Sinorhizobium fredii USDA 257: one gene and its partner. The main gene of each other region encodes a partner of the protein of the gene in region 2 in a complex. Links are inferred from orthologs where the notes say so. Each region holds a gene or a part of one and is shown on either strand. Other genes may lie near its edges.

What was found.
Region 1: the proteins of eno (region 2) and USDA257_RS16340 are in contact, whole or in part, in a solved structure (PDB 2FYM), measured with the Escherichia coli proteins. The link is inferred for Sinorhizobium fredii USDA 257 from one-to-one orthologs.

Annotation. Positions count from the first base shown.
Region 1 is NC_018000.1:3,534,174-3,537,861, reverse strand. Bases 61-3,433 are described here. They hold USDA257_RS16340 (Rne/Rng family ribonuclease), read left to right. Parts: upstream 61-455; coding sequence 456-3,233; downstream 3,234-3,433. Other genes in these bases: USDA257_RS16335 (pyridoxal phosphate-dependent aminotransferase), read right to left, coding at 3,320-3,433; USDA257_RS37480 (hypothetical protein), read right to left, coding at 61-198. Also shown: more of USDA257_RS37480, read right to left, coding at 1-60; more of USDA257_RS16335, read right to left, coding at 3,434-3,688. UniProt on the Escherichia coli protein: Endoribonuclease that plays a central role in RNA processing and decay. Required for the maturation of 5S and 16S rRNAs and the majority of tRNAs. Also involved in the degradation of most mRNAs.
Region 2 is NC_018000.1:3,641,526-3,644,721, reverse strand. What follows is about bases 316-3,196. They hold eno (phosphopyruvate hydratase), read right to left. Parts: upstream 2,453-3,196; coding sequence 1,178-2,452; downstream 316-1,177. Other genes in these bases: kdsA (3-deoxy-8-phosphooctulonate synthase), read right to left, coding at 2,595-3,196; USDA257_RS16940 (FtsB family cell division protein), read right to left, coding at 714-1,034; pdhA (pyruvate dehydrogenase (acetyl-transferring) E1 component subunit alpha), read right to left, coding at 316-576. Also shown: more of pdhA, read right to left, coding at 1-315. UniProt on the Escherichia coli protein: Catalyzes the reversible conversion of 2-phosphoglycerate (2-PG) into phosphoenolpyruvate (PEP). It is essential for the degradation of carbohydrates via glycolysis.

The DNA of each region.
Region 1 (3,688 bases), 110 kb from region 2 along the record:
CGTCGGCCGGGCAGCCGGAGCTTTAGAGAAGCTTGGCGCCAGGGAAGTGATCGAGCCGGAACAGCCGGTTGCAACCGTATCAAGCTTCCGCGGCCGCAGGTATTCATCCGCCGTCGCTGCATTTCCTCCCGTACACTGGATCGCAATTTCCGGCGGTGGCCGGAGTTCTTGATGGTGATTTTCACCGACTGCCCGCATGCGGGCGTATTCATCGGGCCTCCCCCTCGAGGTCCAGGACATTGGCATTCTTGTTTGGTCTTTGATGTGACTCAGCAGCATCGGTCAGAAGTAAAGAGGCCCCGGGACGGAATCGTTCCGGCCGCCGTCTGGCTGCTGCACCATCACCTGCGCCAAACAGGACCTTTCACATCCGGCGCAGTTTCCGACGTGTTCGACAGCCTTCAACGCGAAGTGCCTCTGTCTGCCGTTGCTCTGCGCCGAGGAGCAGAACTTAGATGGCAGAGAAAATGCTTATCGATGCGTCTCACTCAGAGGAGACGCGCGTCGTTGTCGTTCGCGGGAACCGCATAGAAGAATTCGATTTCGAATCGGAACATAAGAAGCAAATCCGCGGCAATATTTATCTGGCCAAGGTGACCAGAGTGGAGCCGTCGCTCCAGGCGGCCTTCGTGGATTACGGCGGCAATCGCCACGGCTTTCTGGCCTTCGCCGAAATTCACCCCGACTACTACCAGATCCCCCTCGCCGATCGTCAGGCCCTGTTGAAGGCCGAAGCCGAGGACGCCCGCCGCGAGGACGACATCGAGCCGGTCGAAACCGCAAACGATCATGCCGCGGCGCCGACAAAGGACGAGGTTCCGGCCGAGGCCGCCGAGACTGCAACCGAGACGCCGGAAGAGGCAACGGAAGTCGAGGCGGAGAAGCCCAAGGCCAAGCCGAAGCGCACGCGCCGGCCGAAAGCCAAGGCCAGCGAGCAGAAGGAAGAAGCTCCGGGCGACGCCGAAGCCAGCGAAGAGGGCAGCAGCGGTGAAATGGCCGCGATGGTCGATGTCGACTCGATTTCCGAGGACGTCGATGCGCGCCGTCGCCGCGACGACGATGATGATGACGATGACGACGGCCATGACGGCGAGAAGGAAATCATCGAGTCCGTCGGTGCCGAAGACGCGATGGAAGAAGTTCCGGACCGCCACGCCCGCAAGCCGCGCAAGCAGTATCGCATCCAGGAAGTGATCAAGCGTCGGCAGATCCTTCTTGTTCAGGTTGCCAAGGAAGAACGCGGCAACAAGGGCGCAGCGCTCACCACCTATCTTTCACTTGCCGGCCGCTATTCGGTGCTGATGCCGAACACGGCGCGTGGCGGTGGCATCTCCCGCAAGATCACCAACCTGCAGGATCGCAAGCGCCTGAAGGAAATCGCCCGCGGGCTCGACGTGCCGCAGGGCATGGGCGTGATCCTGCGCACGGCCGGCGCGAACCGCACGAAGGTCGAGGTCAAGCGCGACTTCGAATATCTGATGCGCCTGTGGGAGAACGTCCGCACGCTGACACTGAATTCGACCGCCCCCTGCCTCGTCTACGAGGAAGGCAGCCTGATCAAGCGCTCGATCCGCGATCTCTACAACAAAGACATCAGCGAGATCATCGTTTCCGGTGAAGAGGGATACAAGGAAGCCAAGAGCTTCATGAAGATGCTGATGCCGAGCCACGCGAAGGTCGTGCAGCCCTATCGCGACGTGCATCCGATCTTCTCGCGATCCGGCATCGAAGCCCAGCTCGATCGCATGCTGCAACCGCAGGTGACGCTGAAGTCGGGCGGCTACATCATCATGAACCAGACCGAAGCGCTAGTTTCGATCGACGTGAACTCCGGGCGCTCCACCCGCGAGCATTCGATCGAGGACACCGCGCTTCAGACCAATCTGGAGGCGGCCGAGGAGGTTGCGCGGCAGCTGCGTCTTCGCGACCTCGCCGGGCTTGTCGTCATCGACTTCATCGACATGGAAGAAAAGCGCAACAACCGCGCCGTCGAGAAGAAGCTCAAGGATTGCCTGAAGAACGACCGGGCGCGTATCCAGGTCGGCCGCATCTCGCATTTCGGTCTGCTTGAAATGTCGCGCCAGCGCATTCGCGCTTCGGTGCTCGAAAGCACGATGCAGTCCTGCCCGCATTGCAACGGCACGGGCCATGTCCGCTCGCAGTCGTCCGTCGCGCTGCATGTCCTGCGCGGTATCGAGGAGTATCTGCTCAAGAACACCACGCACGACATCACCGTCCGCACGATCCCGGAAATCGCGCTTTACCTGCTCAATCAGAAGCGCGGCACGATCACCGACTATGAACGGCGCTTCGGCGTCTCCATCATTATCGAAGCCGATGCCCATGTGGGCGCGCAGCACTTCGCGATCGACCGGGGCGAACCGGTCGAAAATCCGGTGAAGATCGAGCAGATCCTGCATTTCGCGCCTGAACCGGAAGACGAAGAAGACGTCGTCATCGAGGAAGATCTGGACGAAGAAGAAGCGGAAGAGATCACCGCCGAACGCCGGGAGCAGCCGAAGGCACAGCAGTCCGACGACCAGAATGGCCGCAAGCGCAAGCGCCGCCGCCGCCGCCGCGGCAAGGGCGCAGGCCAAACGCCGGAATCGGCCGCCGCCGAAGCCGGAGACATGGACGATGGCGCAGTCGACGAAGCCGACGATGCCGAGGACGAAGGCGAAGCCCAGGATGCTCTAACGGCAGACGGCGACCAGAAGCGCAAGCGCCGCCGTCGCGGCAAGCGGGGCGGCCGCCGCAACCGGCCGGAGCTGTCGGAAGCCGAGGGCGAATCCGCTCTTGCGGCGGAATCCGGTGAAGAACCGGCTGATGCCGAGGAAGCGGCGGAGGCGGAGGATGCGGATGTTGCTGCCGCCGCGGCCATCGAACAGGTCGTGGATGCCGCGCCTGTCGTCGCAGAGCCCCCGGCAGAGGAAGCAAAGCCGGCAAAGCCGAAGCGCAGCCGCAAGAAGGCCGTCGTGGCCGAGGCACCGGCGGAAAATGCCGACACAGCCGCCGAACAGGCTATCGAAGCGCAGCCGAACGAACCCGTCCCTGCTGCGGTGGAAGAAGCGGCCGCGGACCTGGAAGGCGCCAAGCCCGCACGCGCGAACCGCGATCTGACGACGATTGCCTCAGAGCCCGTCGTGACCTCGAACGTCGCCAAGGGCGAAGCCGAAGAAGAGCCGGCCAAGCCGAAAAAGGGCGGCTGGTGGCAGCGCCGCGGCTTTTTCTAAAGGAACCATGAGCTTACCAACAAGAAAGCCCGGATCGCTCCGGGCTTTTTTATTGCGACTATCGGCCGAGCAGCGCAGGAGGCCGGCTATTTCAACCAGCCTGCAATGCGGTCCATCGCTTCGGCCATGTCGGCGGCCGAACCCGCGTAGGAAAAGCGCATGGTGCGGTGCCCCTCGAGCGGATCGAAATCGAAGCCTGGTGTGGCGGCGACGTTGATCTCGGCCAGCATGCGACGGGCAAATGCCATGCTGTCATTGGTGAACCGGCGGGCGTCCACATAGGCATAGAAGGCGCCATCCATGGGCGATGCGATCGAAAAACCGATTTCGGGAAGGCGCTTCAGCAGGAGATCGCGGTTTGCGGCATAGGATCGCTTGTAACCGTCCAGTTCCTCGTGCGCTCCGAGCGCCGCCTCGGCGGCAATCTGCGAAAGCTCCGGGGGCGAGATGTAGAG
Region 2 (3,196 bases):
CTTCCAGAGCGCTGCCATGTTGAAGCTCTCATAGACCTGGCCCTGGTTGGCGGCACCGTCGCCGAAATAAGCGAGGCTGACATTGTCGTTGCCGCGATACCTGTTGGCGAAGGCCAGACCGGTGCCGAGGGAAACCTGGGCGCCGACGATGCCGTGACCACCGTAGAAGTGCTTCTCCTTGGAGAACATGTGCATCGAGCCGCCCTTCCCCTTGGAAAGACCGCCGCGGCGACCGGTAAGTTCGGCCATCACGCCGCGGGCACTCATGCCGCAGGCGAGCATGTGGCCATGATCGCGGTAACCAGTGATGACCTGATCGCCTTCCTTCAGCGCCAGCTGCATGCCGACGACGACAGCTTCCTGGCCGATATAGAGGTGACAGAAGCCGCCGATGAAGCCCATGCCGTAAAGCTGGCCGGCCTTCTCCTCGAAACGCCGGATCAGCAGCATTTCGCGGTAGGCTTTGAGTTCAGCTTCTTTGGAGAATTCGGCGATCGTGCCGCCGGTGAAGTCCTTCTTAGCCGGCTTGGCAGCAGTCTTGCGGCCGGAGACGGGCGCGGTTTTTCGCGGAGCCATTCATTCCTCCCAATGGTTAGCCTTTGGTGGGCTACCATAGGGAAAGAAGAGCGCCACAGCAATGACATATTTGCATGGCTATTATTCAGCATAACTGAATGATCTTAAAGGATTATTTTCAATTAACCTAATTTCAGTTAATCCGCCGGTCGATGAAAAATGACGATCTCGTCGCTACGCGACATGTTGAGCGCGAGGCGAGCCTTCTCATCCAGCATGTCTCTTTCCAACGAACCGTCACTCATCAGCACGACCTCCTTTTCCAGGATTTGCCGCCTCTGAGTGAGCTCGTCGAGCCGTGCCTGCCGCTCGGCGATCTGGCGGTCGAACTCCTCCGTCGCCGTCAAGCCGTAACCGCCATGGATCGAATGATAGCCGAAGTAAGAAAGAAAGGCGACCGCGATCACCGGCACTACCAGCCGCCCCAGTCTCCGCTTCTTGTGATGCCGTGTCCACATCGTCAATGCCCTGCTACGCAATACCAAGGCAGATTAACGTCGATTGATTAACCGACCGTTGACCATGAATGGCAAGGAAAAGGAAACCCGCCGGCCGGGAGGCGGGCGGGTTCGAAAATTGGCGCTGACGCCAGTGGTAGCGATCAACCGCGCAGGATGGAGCGGCCAGCGTACTCCGCCTGCAGGCCGAGCTGCTCCTCGATGCGGATCAGCTGGTTGTACTTGGCGAGCCGGTCGGAACGGGCCAGCGAGCCGGTCTTGATCTGACCGCAATTGGTAGCAACCGCGAGATCGGCGATCGTCGAATCTTCGGTCTCGCCGGAACGGTGCGACATTACCGCGGTGTAGCGCGCCTTGTGCGCCGTCTCGACGGCATCGAGCGTTTCGGAGAGCGAACCGATCTGGTTGACCTTGACGAGGATCGAGTTGGCGACACCCATCTTGATACCGTCGCGCAGCCGCGCCGAGTTGGTGACGAACAGGTCGTCGCCGACGAGCTGGCACTTGTTGCCGATGAGATCGGTCAGGGCCTTCCAGCCGTCCCAGTCGTCTTCGGCCATGCCGTCTTCGATCGAGATGATCGGGTACTTTGCGGCAAGCTCGGCGAGGTATTCGGCCATTGCGCCCGGCTCGAGCGTCCGGCCTTCGCCTTCGAGCACGTATTTGCCGTCCTTGAAGAATTCCGTCGAGGCGCAGTCGAGCGCGACATACATGTCGTCGCCCGGCTTGTAGCCGGCTTTTTCAATCGACTTCATGATGAAGTCGAGCGCCGCCGGTGCCGAAGCGAGGCCCGGCGCGAAGCCGCCCTCGTCGCCGACATTGGTGTTGTGGCCTTCGGCGGCGAGCTGCTTCTTCAGCGTGTGGAAGACTTCCGAACCCATGCGGACGGCGTCCTTCAGGGTCTCGGCGCCGACCGGCATGATCATGAATTCCTGGAAGTCGATCGGGTTGTCGGCATGCGCCCCGCCGTTGATGATGTTCATCATCGGCACCGGCAGGAGATGCGCGTTCGGGCCGCCAACATAGCGGTAGAGCGGCAGGCCGGCAGCTTCCGCCGCAGCTTTGGCGACGGCGAGCGACACGCCGAGAATGGCGTTGGCGCCGATGCGCGACTTGTTCGACGTGCCGTCGAGCTCGATCATGGTCTTGTCGATCTGGATCTGGTTCTCGGCATCGAGACCGCCGATCGCTTCGAAGATTTCGCCGTTGACCGCATCGACGGCGCGCTGGACGCCCTTGCCGAGGTAGCGGGTGCCGCCGTCGCGCAGTTCCACTGCTTCATGCGCGCCGGTCGAAGCGCCCGAGGGAACGGCGGCGCGGCCGAAACTGCCGTCTTCGAGATGGACATCGACCTCGACGGTCGGGTTGCCGCGGCTGTCGAGAATCTCGCGGCCGATGATGTCGATGATTGCAGTCATGATCTCTTCCCTGCTTGTGGACGATGATGATGGTGGGCCTGTCTTAATTCATGGCCCTGAAATTACAATGGCGCGCGGCGCCGGAAGCAGGCGAGCCATCGCCCTTCATGAAAATTTCACGCTGGGCGACACCGCGCCTCATTCAAGCCTTGGCGATCGCGTCGAAAGCGAGCAGCTTTTCAAGGAGACGCGGCATGGCCTCGAGCGGCACCATGTTCGGGCCGTCGGAGGGGGCGTTGTCCGGATCCTCATGTGTCTCGACAAAGACGCCGGCGACCCCCACGGCAACGGCTGCCCGTGCCAGAGTTTCGACGAATTCGCGCTGACCGCCGGTCGAGCCACCCTGCCCGCCCGGCTGCTGCACCGAATGGGTCGCGTCGAAGACCACGGGCGCTCCGAGCGCCGCCATGATCGGCAGCGAGCGCATGTCGGAAACGAGCGTGTTATAACCGAAGGAGGCGCCGCGCTCGCAGAGAAGGACGTTCGGGTTGCCGCTCATTGTGAACTTGGCGAGCACGTTCTTCATGTCCCAGGGCGCCAGGAACTGGCCCTTCTTGACGTTGATCGTCCTCCCGGTCTTGGCGGCAGCGACGAGCAGATCGGTCTGGCGCGACAGAAAGGCGGGGATCTGCAGAATATCGACGGTCTCGGCGACTTGCGAGCACTGTTCTTCGGTATGGATGTCGGCCAGCACCGGAAAGCCGAATTCGCGCTTGAGATCGGCAAAGATCTCCATCGCCTTTT